Linked DNA regions of Thermocoleostomius sinensis A174. The protein of the gene in region 2 interacts with the protein of the main gene of each other region in a pairwise test. Links are inferred from orthologs where the notes say so. Each region holds a gene or a part of one and is shown on either strand. Other genes may lie near its edges.

What was found. The genes of interacting proteins can lie anywhere in the genome.
Region 1: the proteins of OXH18_RS05870 (region 2) and OXH18_RS06360 interact in binary tests that used the Escherichia coli proteins (3 or more experiments, as listed by UniProt). The link is inferred for Thermocoleostomius sinensis A174 from one-to-one orthologs.

The regions. Positions count from the first base shown.
Region 1 is NZ_CP113797.1:1,461,380-1,467,126, forward strand. Bases 1,669-4,486 are described here. They hold OXH18_RS06360 (glutamate-5-semialdehyde dehydrogenase), read right to left. Parts: upstream 3,830-4,486; coding sequence 2,507-3,829; downstream 1,669-2,506. Other genes in these bases: OXH18_RS06350 (tetratricopeptide repeat protein), read right to left, coding at 1,669-1,941; folB (dihydroneopterin aldolase), read right to left, coding at 2,118-2,492; OXH18_RS06365 (DUF2232 domain-containing protein), read left to right, coding at 4,126-4,486. In the rest of the region: more of OXH18_RS06350, read right to left, coding at 1-1,668; more of OXH18_RS06365, read left to right, coding at 4,487-4,998; nicotinate mononucleotide-dependent phosphoribosyltransferase CobT, read left to right, coding at 5,021-5,747. UniProt on the Escherichia coli protein: Catalyzes the NADPH-dependent reduction of L-glutamate 5-phosphate into L-glutamate 5-semialdehyde and phosphate. The product spontaneously undergoes cyclization to form 1-pyrroline-5-carboxylate.
Region 2 is NZ_CP113797.1:1,349,560-1,355,473, forward strand. What follows is about bases 1,942-4,926. They hold OXH18_RS05870 (sulfate/molybdate ABC transporter ATP-binding protein), read left to right. Parts: upstream 1,942-2,919; coding sequence 2,920-3,933; downstream 3,934-4,926. Other genes in these bases: OXH18_RS05865 (sulfate ABC transporter substrate-binding protein), read right to left, coding at 1,942-2,701; OXH18_RS05875 (hypothetical protein), read left to right, coding at 4,058-4,210. Also shown: sulfate ABC transporter permease subunit CysW, read right to left, coding at 1-557; sulfate ABC transporter permease subunit CysT, read right to left, coding at 547-1,404; more of OXH18_RS05865, read right to left, coding at 1,613-1,941; OXH18_RS05885 (GUN4 domain-containing protein), read left to right, coding at 5,239-5,914. UniProt on the Escherichia coli protein: Part of the ABC transporter complex CysAWTP involved in sulfate/thiosulfate import. Responsible for energy coupling to the transport system.

The sequences.
Region 1 (5,747 bases), 110 kb from region 2 along the record:
AGCGACCTGCTCGGCAAACGATCGGGTTTCTAACTGAATCGGAGTAATGTTATAGGCTTTTAGTTGGTCGATTATCGCTACTTCGTTTAACACTCGTCGGTGGTTGGCGCGGGCGCGGCTAATGTAGATCCGTTCGGGTAATTGAGTGTTGGCAGCAATTGCCTCAGCTAATGGTAAAAATTGTTGCCTTAACCAGTCCATGGCCCACGCTTCTAGCCAACCCAACGGGCCTGCGAAGGAGGGAACTAATAGACAATTAGCTTGGATAAACGGCTGGCGATCGCTTTCCACGATTTTTTCTAAAGGAATGCCCAGCGCGGCCAAGGTGTCTCGTTGAAAGGGTTGGCGGATGCTGTTTAGGAAGAATCGATTGACTTGATCGAGGGGAAAGCCGCTTTGTTGTAACAGCGCCAAACGAGGCAGAATGTCTACTATCCAGTGATAGTAGTTATGCCCTGACAAACCTGTCAGAATAGCCACGGTACCTGAAATCGGAATCGGGCGCGCTTTGGGCAATGGCAATTGCGGGGGTCTAGAGGAGTAGGGACAGCCGGGCAAGTGACCAGGATACGTGCGCGACAAATCGTTAAATAGAGAATCATCCGGTGTTGAAACCGCGATCGTGTGACACACTAGCCAGTCATTTTGCTGTGGCGTAGCCCAACTCTTGCCCTGTGGAATTGTAACGGTGAACAACGGCGAAGCTTGAATAGACGGCAGTCCACGACAGCGATGAATCCCCTGGTCTATCTGAGTTAATTGAAAAGCCTGGAACAAACGCTTGAGGCAAGGCGAACAGTTCAGTCCATGACAGACCGCAGGGATAGGGAATGGAGTGAGGGGATTGAAGTGAACCGGACAATCAATGGGTGATTGTGAAGCAACTGGTGATTGCGGAGCAACGACCCCTCTTGTGTCAGCAGCAGGACAAGTCAAGCACGATCGTATCCAATTTAAGCAGCGGTAGTCGGTGGTGGCGGCATGGGTCGTGAGCCACTCTTGAGTGGACGTATGGAACCCTGTCCAGACTGTTGAGGTGAGGTCGGGTTGGCTGGGATCAATCGCGGCTGAGAGTTGCGATTGTGGCTGAGCTTGTTTCAACGGGCACTTTGCTAAGTTGCGGTTGGGGTCGAGGCGATCGGGCTGAAGCTGTAAAGCTTGCTCGTAGTAGAGTTTGGCTTGCTGCGTTTGACCGTTGCCACCGTACCTAGCAAGTGCAGCGGCTCGATGAACGTAGACGTCTGCTAGATAACTGGCTATGACCGACGAAGCTTGTTGTTGATGGAGGGCTAAAAAAAAGCGCCCGCAGGCAATCTGCGCTTGCAGCAGTTCATCGATAGGCGAATTTCTCTGATCGGAACGATTTCTGGCTTGTTCTGTCCATTGCCAGTAGGCTTGCACATAGGGTAGCTGGGGTTGAATCACAGATCGCAGTAGTGCAAACGCCCGATCGAAATCTCCTAGTGCGAGCCACGAAAAGGCTGCTTCGGCGTAGATGTTCCAATGGGTGGGGTGCTGTTGAATTGCTTGCTGAAGATGCTCAATAGCGGCCGCATGTTGGCCTTGTTGGCGCAAAAGTTGACCTAAGCCGTGATGGGCGACTGCCAAATCTGGTTGCAGAGCAATGGCACGACGGTAGGCGACGATCGCCGCTGAAATTGTTTTTCGATCGGTGCCTTGTTGGCTCAGGCTTTGCCCCAAATTACTATAGAGAATGGCCGAATCTGGCTGTAGGGCGATCGCCTGCTGATACACCTGAATCGCAGCGTCAACCTCACCTTGTCTTGCCAATATACAGCCCAGATTGTTATAAGCCTGGACGGCGTTGGGTTCTAGCGCGATTGCCTGTTGATAGTTGGCAATGGCTCCGGCGAAATCCCCCTGTTTCTCTAACACGTACCCCAAATTGTAGTGTAATTCGTACAGAGAGAAGGGCGGCATAGGGTTAAGAAATAAAGGGAGTGTTGCTTGGCGGTTGGTTGAACAAGATCATGTGGCTCAAAGCTGGCTCAAACTACCCTCACCCACAGGAGCGTGAAGCTGACACTGGCTCTGCTTCCACAGGAGCAGGGGTTGAGGGATGAGGGGGTAAAAGTTGCAACGTGTCAAATATCCTCTTAGACAGGTTGGCGCGATCGAGTGATTTCAACGGCTACACGACCAGCGAAATCTGGAATTGGCGGGGTAAGTTTGGTGAGACGAACCCGCACTTGGGCAACCTTGGCAACTTGATCAGACGCTAACACCCGCTGCGCAATTTCTGCTGCCAGGGTTTCGATTAATTGACAGCGAATGGTGCGAATCAGCGTTTGCACCGCTTGAACGATCGCTACATAGTCATAGGTATCGTCTAGGCGATCGCTAGCGCCAGCTGGAGCCAAATCGAGCCATAGGGTGAGATCAACCTCAAACCATTGCCCCAAGGTTTGTTCTTCTGGCAATGCCCCCACATAACCATAGGCGCGAATGCCTGTGAGATTTAAAGTATCCATAAGTGACGCTGGATTTAATCCGTAAGATTGCGGTGGGTGAAGGCCTTGGCGTTGGCTCCGGTATACGTTGCGGCGATATGACCGTTGCCTACCAGTTGGTACTTATACGTGACCAACCCCTCTAATCCAACCGGTCCACGTGGCGGCATTTTTTGCGTACTAATACCTACTTCGGCTCCAAAGCCATAGCGGAAGCCATCCGCAAAGCGAGTTGAGCAGTTGTGGAAGACCCCAGCCGCGTCTACTCGGGCTGTAAAGTGACTGGCAGCCTCTGCATCTTCCGTCACAATCGCCTCTGTATGGCGAGATCCATAAGTATTGATGTGATCGATCGCCGCTTCCAGAGACTCCACGAGCTTAATTGACAGAATGAGATCGCTATATTCAGTAGCCCAGTCGCTTTCGGTCGCTGGGGTGAGTTCAGAGAAAGCGTCTCCTATTAGTTGACGGGTGGGTTCGTCGGCTCTTACTTCCACCTGTTTAGATTGGAGGGCTGGAATAATTTGTTGCAGGAATGCTGGAGCAATCTGCTTATGAACCAATAGCGTTTCGATCGTATTGCATGCAGAGGGGTATTGCGTTTTGGCATCTACCGTAATCTGCACAGCTTTTGGCACATCAGCCGCCTGATCTACATATAAGTGACAAATCCCATCGGCGTGTCCCAACACCGGAATCCGCGTATTTTCCTGCACAAACCGTACAAAAGCATTGGAACCCCTAGGAATAATCAAATCTACATATTGGTCAAGGTGCAGCAATGCCAATGTTTCCTCTCGAGTAGTGAGCAGGCGCACCAACGCAGGATCGAGACCCACTTGAGTTAAGCCCCTATGAATCGCCTCAACCAACGCTTCGCACGATCGAACGGCTTCTTTGCCACCCTTCAACATCACAGCATTTCCCGATTTAATGGCCAATGCTGCAATTTGCATCACCGCATCCGGTCGCGCTTCAAAGATGACACCCAAAACTCCCAACGGGCAGGTTATGCGCTGTAACACTAACCCGTCATCTAGCTCTCGGTGAATTTGCCGTACACCTACCGGATCGGGCAATCGTCCCACATTGCGCACCCCAGCGATCGCCGCCATCAACTTCTCAGCATCCAGTTTCAGCCGACCATAGAGCGATTTAGCCAATCCCTCTGCAAGCGCCGCCTCACAATCGGACTGATTGGCTGCCACAATCTCAGCCGACGCCGCTTCTAAAGCTGCGGCTATTGCTTCGATCGCTTGATTTCGGGTTTCAGTCGATGCGATCGCCAACTGACGTGCGGCCTCACGGGTTTCACGAGCCAACGTAGCAAGAGACGGAGTCAGAGTTTGAGAAGTCATTGGTGGTTGGGAAGTGGGGATTGGGGGTTGGGGAACTAGGAAGTAGGATTGGGGACCGGGAATCGGGGGGGGGTAGAAATACCTCTGCTATTCTCGATTACCCATCACCCATTACCCATACCCCTGTGTTGAGAGTATAGATCTCCATCCTAAAATTTTGCAGATACAAAATCCTTGAACTTTTATAGCTACAGATTCATGTCCATACCGTTGCAATTGAAGTGTTCTCTATGCTTCTTGCAACATAGTCCCAAAATATAGCGATAAAGTAGATCAGCAGGCTTTCCCTATTTGGCATGAGCGATTCCTTCGAGGGTAATCAGGCAGATCCCAAGCATTCCCAATCAACCAATTCTCCTACGTCTGATTCTCTTACCTCTGGCACGAATCATTCGGTGAATGAGCCAACTCCATCTGAGACATCTGACTTGGCAGAGGAACTGGCGGCCGTTGAAGCCAGCTTAAGCTTGCCAACATCCTCCCATGCCTCCCATGATGCGCCGCATTCTACAACGCCAATTTCAACCCCAACGCCGCCACTGGTAATGGTGGAAACGGCCTTTTTGGCTAGCACGGCCAGTTTGCTGTGGCTGGTGAGCTATTATCTCAGCGTTGGCCCGTGGATGCGGATTCTATTTCCCGTACCGATCGCCCTGGTATATCTTCGCTGGGGTCTGCGGGCGTCCTGGATGTCGGCACTGGTGTCTGGGTTGTTGTTGGCGGTGTTGATGGGTCCCTATCTTAGCCTGTTGTTTTGTGTACCCTATGCGCTGTTGGGTGTGCAGCTTGGAGCCATGTGGAAACGTCACTCGCCTTGGCTACCATCGATCGGCATTGGGACTCTGATTGCCACGTTTGGATTTTTCTTCCGCATGTGGCTGTTGTCAGTATTTTTGGGCGAAGATTTGTGGGCATATCTCACCAACCGCATTGCAGATTTTATTCAGTGGGCCCTCAGCAAACTAGTTGACTGGGGATGGTTAGACATTGGTGTATTAGGACAAACTAACCTAACGGTAATCCAAGTGATGACCGTTGGCGCAATTCTATTAAGTGATGTCATCTACTTGTTCACCGTCCATCTTGCCGCGTGGTTACTACTAGAGCGGTTAGGCAATCCCATTCCGGAACCGCCACAGTGGGTGCAAACATTGCTAGAAGAGGAATAACAAGGATGCAGGATGAGCGGGAATGATTCGATCGTATAGCCAAATTGAGCAAGCGCAGGCCTGGCTAGAACGGTATCAGTCTCGTCCACCTGTGTTTGCCTGTGTATTGGGCTTCACAGCCACCGGATTGATCCCCGGTATTTCTGCGGCCGGGGCAACCCCACTCGATCGCCAATACACAGCCATTGCCGATGCCGAATTTCTTGTTTACGGGCCACAGTCACAGCCACAACATCCACTGCCGCCGCTGAGTGCGGGAGTCTCGCCTGTTTTCATTACGCGATCGGTGGTGGCTACTCAACACATTCCAGTGACTTTATTTAACGCCGGATTGCTCCATGCGCCTACAGTTCCCTGTACTGATTTAGCAGGACAGCCAGCACACTGCCTCAGCCAAGGCAACGCAATGACATTGAGTATCGTGAAACACTTGTTCCAGCAGGGGTTGTATTGGGGAGATAAGCTAGCCGATCGCGGCAGTTATGTGATTTTGTCGGAATGTGTCGTGGGCGGCACAACGACAGCATTGGCGGTGCTAACAGGGTTGGGTTGGGCCGCGGCCGGCAAAGTGAACAGCAGTCATCCCACTTGCAATCATTTACAGAAATGGCAATTAGTGCAAGCAGGGCTACGATCGGCTAATTGGCTTGATCCCAAAACCTGTCAATTTGATCCCTTACGCCTAGTGGCTGCCGTTGGTGATCCGATGCAAATCACGGTTGCAGGCATGATGATTGCGGCGAGTCGGC
Region 2 (5,914 bases):
TCTTCCAGGACTGGAATCACCTCTCGTGCCACAAACGGCATTGACACAAACGCTGTTGCCAGCACCATTCCCGGTACTGCAAAGATGATTTTGACATCGATCGCATTCAGCAAGGGCCCGAACCAGCCATTCCGACCATACAGCAACACTAACATCAAACCCGCCACGACTGGAGACACCGAAAAGGGCAAATCAATGATGCTAATCAACAACGCGCGTCCGGGAAATTTGTTGCGGGCAATCACCCAAGCCGCACATAAGCCAAACACGGTATTCAGCGGCACAGCAATGACCGCCATCAAGAGCGTCAACTTGACGGCGTTGAGAAACGCGCGGCTCTTGAAAGTTGAAAAAAATCCATCGAGTCCACCACTAAAAGCTTGTACGAACACATTCAGCGCGGGAATAAATAAAATCAATCCCAGAAATATAAACGTGAATGCGATTAACGCCACTTTCACCCAACAGTGCGATTGAGATTTAGCAGCCGATGGAGGCAGGGAAGTGTAAGAACGTTGCCCCACAGTGACCGTATCCCTAACCGTATCAAGTGTCATACCGTCTTCCCCACGCTTGTAATAGATTGATCGCAAATAACATCACCAACGAAACCAGTAGCATGACCATGCCAATCACCGTGGCTCCTGCATAGTCGTACTGTTCTAAGCGCTGAAAAATTAACACTGGAGCAATCAGATCCTGAAATGGAATATTCGAGGCCACAATCACGATCGAGCCATATTCCCCCACCGCACGGGCAAATCCCAACGCCACGCCTGTCAGCACTGCTGGCATCAGAGGAGGTAACAACACCCGCCAAAAGGTTTGCCAACTCGACGCCCCCAGCGACCAAGCCGCCTCTTCAATTTCCGGCTCCACTTCTTGAAGCACTGGCTGCACCGTTCGCACAATGAATGGCAGTGAAATAAACACCATCGCCACGAACACTCCCAAGCGCGTAAAGGCAATCTTGATACCAAGGGGAGCAACCAACGATCCAATCCAGCCATTTTCGCTGTAGACAGTGGCCAACGTTAGACCAGCCACGGCAGTGGGTAACGCAAACGGTAGATCGATCGCCGCATCGACAAGGCGCTTGAGGGGAAACGTGTAGCGCACTAAGACCCAGGCGATGATTAGTCCTGCGAATCCATCCACGATTGCAGCAGCTAATGCTGTAGTGAACGTGACATCATAGGCAGACAACGCGGTTGGACTAGTGGCAATTCGCCAAATATCGGGCCAACTAAGCGTAAAAGCTTTCAGAAACAGAGCGATCGTGGGAACCAATAGCATCACAAACAGATATCCAAGCGTGATACTCCAGGGAATCGAAGGACGAGAAAAGCGGCGCGATTGTTTTTTGGGTGCAACTCCTGTTCGAGTCGTCAGGGGTGTTACCATCTCTCACCTTAAACGTTAAAAGTAATTGCAGATAAGTGTGAAATCGTTAGTGCGAAACTAATTCGGACTGTTTTAGAATCAGATTCTTCTAAACTAGGTGATTAAAAAGATAATCTTCTTGGAAACTTGAAACACGTTGTCTGTCCTATCACTCTAAATTCAGGAGAATCTGAAACGAACCTGAATGATCTGTATTTCTACACAAACGCTAGGCGGCTCCTACCTTAGCCAAAATCTCATCAAACTTCGCTCCATCGTCGAAAAACCGCGTTTGCACCTCGTCCCAACCGCCCATGTCTTGTACCGTGAACAGCTTGTTTACTTTGGGGTACTGGTCGGCAAACTGCTGGGCGATCGTCTCATCCACCGGACGGAATCCCACCTTGGCAAATTCTTCTTGGGCTTCGGGAGTAAACAGAAACGCTACAAACGCTTCTGCCACTTCCCGAGTGCCGTGCTTATCAACATTGGCATCAACAACGGCGACTGGATTGTCGATCGAAATATTCACATCAGTGGGCACCATAAAGGGCAATCCTTCCCCCTTCTGTTTGGCTAAAATTGCTTCATTCTCATAGTTAATCAACACATCGCCCTGGCCTTGCTTAAAGAACACATCAGTCGCTTCTCGCGCATCTTTGGGTAGGACTGGCACATTCTCAAACACCTGCGTGGTAAATGCCTCAGCTTGGACATCATCCCCTCCATTTTCAGTCACCGATCCCCACAGCGCCATAAAGTTCCAGCGTGCCCCGCCAGAGGTTTTTGGATTGGCGGTCACTACCTGTACATCATCTTGAGCCAGATCTTGCCAGCCCTGAATGCCCTTGGGGTTGCCTTCGCGCGTCACCAGCACCGCCACCGACTTATGGACAATACTGTCGTTGGGCAATTCCTTCTCCCATCCAGTTTCAATCAGTCCGGCATCTTCAATCTTCTTGGTATCCAGCGCCAGCGCCAGCGCCACCACATCAGCTTCCAGCCCGTCAATGACTGCCCGCGTTTGCGAACCGGACCCTCCATAGCTTTGGTCAAACACAACCTCTTGGTTATGGTCTGCTTGCCACTTCTGAGCGAACTTAGGAATGATTTGCTCGTAGGCCGCTTGGGTAACAGCATACGAAACTAGCGTCAGGTTGACCGTTTCTCCTTGAGCTGGGCTAGCGGCATCACCCGATGAGGCAGTATCCGCAGGAGCGGTGTTGCAGCCTGCCAAAGCAAAGCACAATCCTAAGCCAACCAGAAATAATGAGAAAAATCCTTTGACCGATCGCAAACGAAACCTGAATCTACGCATTTTACGCATTTACCGTTGCCTCACAGTTTGAAAACTCTGCCGTGAATTTACCCAAAACCAGCGGAGTCGTCAGATTATCAAAATTACAAAAAATTGATCGACTTACCGATGATTGCAACTATAATACTCGAAGTTGCAATAAAAGTACTATAACTTGATCGACTTATCGTTGATTAAGTCATGATCGGCAGCAACCTAATACGTGGAGCATTGACAGCATGGGAATTCTAGTTGATAACGTGTCGAAGGGATTTGGGGATTTTAAGGCGGTGGATCAGGTCAGCATTGAGGTGAAGACCGGATCACTGGTAGCGCTGTTGGGCCCGTCTGGCTCAGGAAAGTCTACTTTGTTGCGGTTGATTGCCGGGTTAGAGCAACCCGACAGCGGCAGAATCTACCTAACCGGACGCGACGCCACTCATCAAAGCGTCCAAGACCGCCGCATTGGCTTTGTGTTTCAGCACTATGCTCTGTTCAAGCACCTGACGGTGCGTAAAAACATCGCCTTTGGACTGGAGATTCACAAAACTCCCAAAGCCAGAATTGCCAATCGGGTCGAAGAATTGATTGAGTTGGTGCAACTGAAAGGGCTGGGCGATCGCTATCCTTCGCAGCTATCGGGAGGACAACGACAACGGGTGGCGTTGGCTAGAGCGTTAGCGCTAGAACCACAAGTGTTGCTCTTAGATGAGCCGTTTGGGGCGTTAGATGCCAAGGTGCGCAAAGATTTACGCAGTTGGCTACGGCGATTGCATGACACGGTGCATGTGACAACAGTATTTGTCACCCACGATCAAGAAGAGGCAATGGAAGTCTCGGATGAATTGGTAGTAATGAATCACGGACGGGTGGAACAAGTGGGTAGTGCGGCGGAGTTATACGACCATCCGGCTTCACCGTTTGTCATGAGTTTCATTGGCCCGGTCAACGTATTGCCTAGCCATGCGTCGATTTTTCGTCAAGCCGGGTATCAAGCTAGTGGAGATCATGTGTTTCTGCGGCCTCATGATATCTTAGTTGAAGTCACTCCTAGCGAAAATAGCGTTCCGGCTGTGGTTAATCGTGTGATTCACTTGGGTTGGGAAATTCAAGCTGAACTGACGATCGAGGACGGCCAAACGTTTACGGTCCATCTGTCGCGTGAAGCGTTTAAGCAGCTTGATTTAGAACCCAATCAGCAGGTATACGTCAAACCGAAAGAAGCTCGATCGTTCGTCCTACAAGATGTATAGATCCGTAGCAGAACTGGGGCGTTCTGCTACCCTTATATGTGCCTGCGGAGGCAAGCAACAGGAATTTAATGTGGCAATCCTCGTTCTCTAGCTTGCTAATTGACAAAATTCCTAAAAAATCACAATGAGTCTGATATTGGCGATCGTCCTCTCTGACACCGCTTGGTACGACCGTTGGCAAGCAAGCTGGAAACAGGCTACATGTGCAGACCCGCAGGATTCGGATATGCCCAACGGAACTAGTTTGCACCCGCCGTTCGCAAAATATTTGGACTGAACCAAAAAATTATCAGAATCAAGTATCGTCATCTGGGTTAATACCTAATTCTCTTAAGCGTTCTGCCAACCGTTCTGCTCGCTGGCGTTCTTGTTCTGCCTCCGTTGAAATCCACTTTCCTTTCGCATCGTACCAGTGCAACCAGAGTCGATGAATCCCGGCATAGTCTCCTTGCCACAGCCCTAAGCCTAAGCCAAGCTCCGGCATCCAAACTTTAGGCTCATTCAAATTAAGTTCTTGATAATGTTCTGCTTGCAAGGTAGAAACTTGTAGACGCTCAGTATACCGGCTGAAGATGACATAGTAAGGAATTCGCAAAAACTGCTCATAAACCTGCCATTTTGTAGGTGGTTGGTTAACTTCTCGCTCAGTTCGTCCTAAATCCTCATCTTCTGTACCGGGTGAAAGTAATTCAACCACCACAAACGGGCTGATTCCCTCTTGCCAAATGACGTAACTAAGACGTAAATCTCGACCTTCATAGAGCCTCGACACCTACCACACCAAACCAGTCCGATCGCTTGTAGCGGTTAGGATAACGGACATCATAATAAAGATTCATGTCGCTGGCACTAAATACCTGTTCCGGCAGATGAGTTGGAGGCTGAAACGTAATTCGCAGTAGCTCAGGTTGAAAATCATGAAATTCGTCAGGCAAGCCCGGTTCCTCTGGGTTCTCGCTAGGTAAATCATACATAGTAGGTAGCGTTTCTCTCGCAGGACGGGGCGGATCAGTCTGCTCAATATACTTGGCAAAAGACACAGCAACCTCTCTCATTCATCAGAAACGATCGACAAAATCATTTTAAAGTAGTCCCGAAAGATGATTAGGACAGCTTTGTGCGCCCAGTTTATCTGCTTCGGGCTTCAGCCACCTGAGATTGTCCTAAGTCATAAATTTGTCCGTCATCCTTTACCCCACTTGATATACTGTCCTGACTGATTCTTGAATTGGGTGTATTCATGAAGCAGGGCTTCAGATCCCTTTGAGGCTCAGTCACAAATTTGTGGGTATTGGGAGCAGTGGCATGAATGGCTTCTCGGAGCGCAATGTTGATTACAGTACACTGTGGGCTTTGTTAAGGGCGAAGGACTGGAAGACAGCCAACTACGAAACGTTGCTGAAACTGCTGGAGGCTTCTGGGCGCATTGAATCAATGGTGGCATCGGGATATCTCAGTGGAAATGGCATCGCCACGCTGTTCCAACTTTCTGATACGTCCGCACGGCTAAAGTTATTGGAGACATTAGCTGTATCGGAGCGCCTCGTCTTCGAGGAGAGGCAACGAGCGCCGCTCAAAAAGTCTTCAATGCTTGAATTACCGTCAACGGGACGGTTTACCCATGCCGAAGTCAATGCACTGTTTAAATGGCTTACAATCTCCGATCGCTTTGAATTAGCAGAGGCGATTGGTATCTCTCGTCGATTGGCAGAAAAGGATAAACATGTCCTCCACCGCATTCTGGAGCTTGCTCCCTTTCCCAACAAGACTGACCTGGAACCAACAGGTTACGTTAATCGATCGCAGCTATTTGAAGTGTTAGTGCGAGGATGGAAAGAGCAAGGTTGGCACTTGACTCGTCGAGATATTAGCTTTTGCCCGTGCCGCGACTTGCAAACGATCGATGAATTTTGGATGACTCACAGTGCCGGACGGTTTGGCTTTAGCGTACAATCTCAAATTTGGCGGGTTGTAGAAGGCG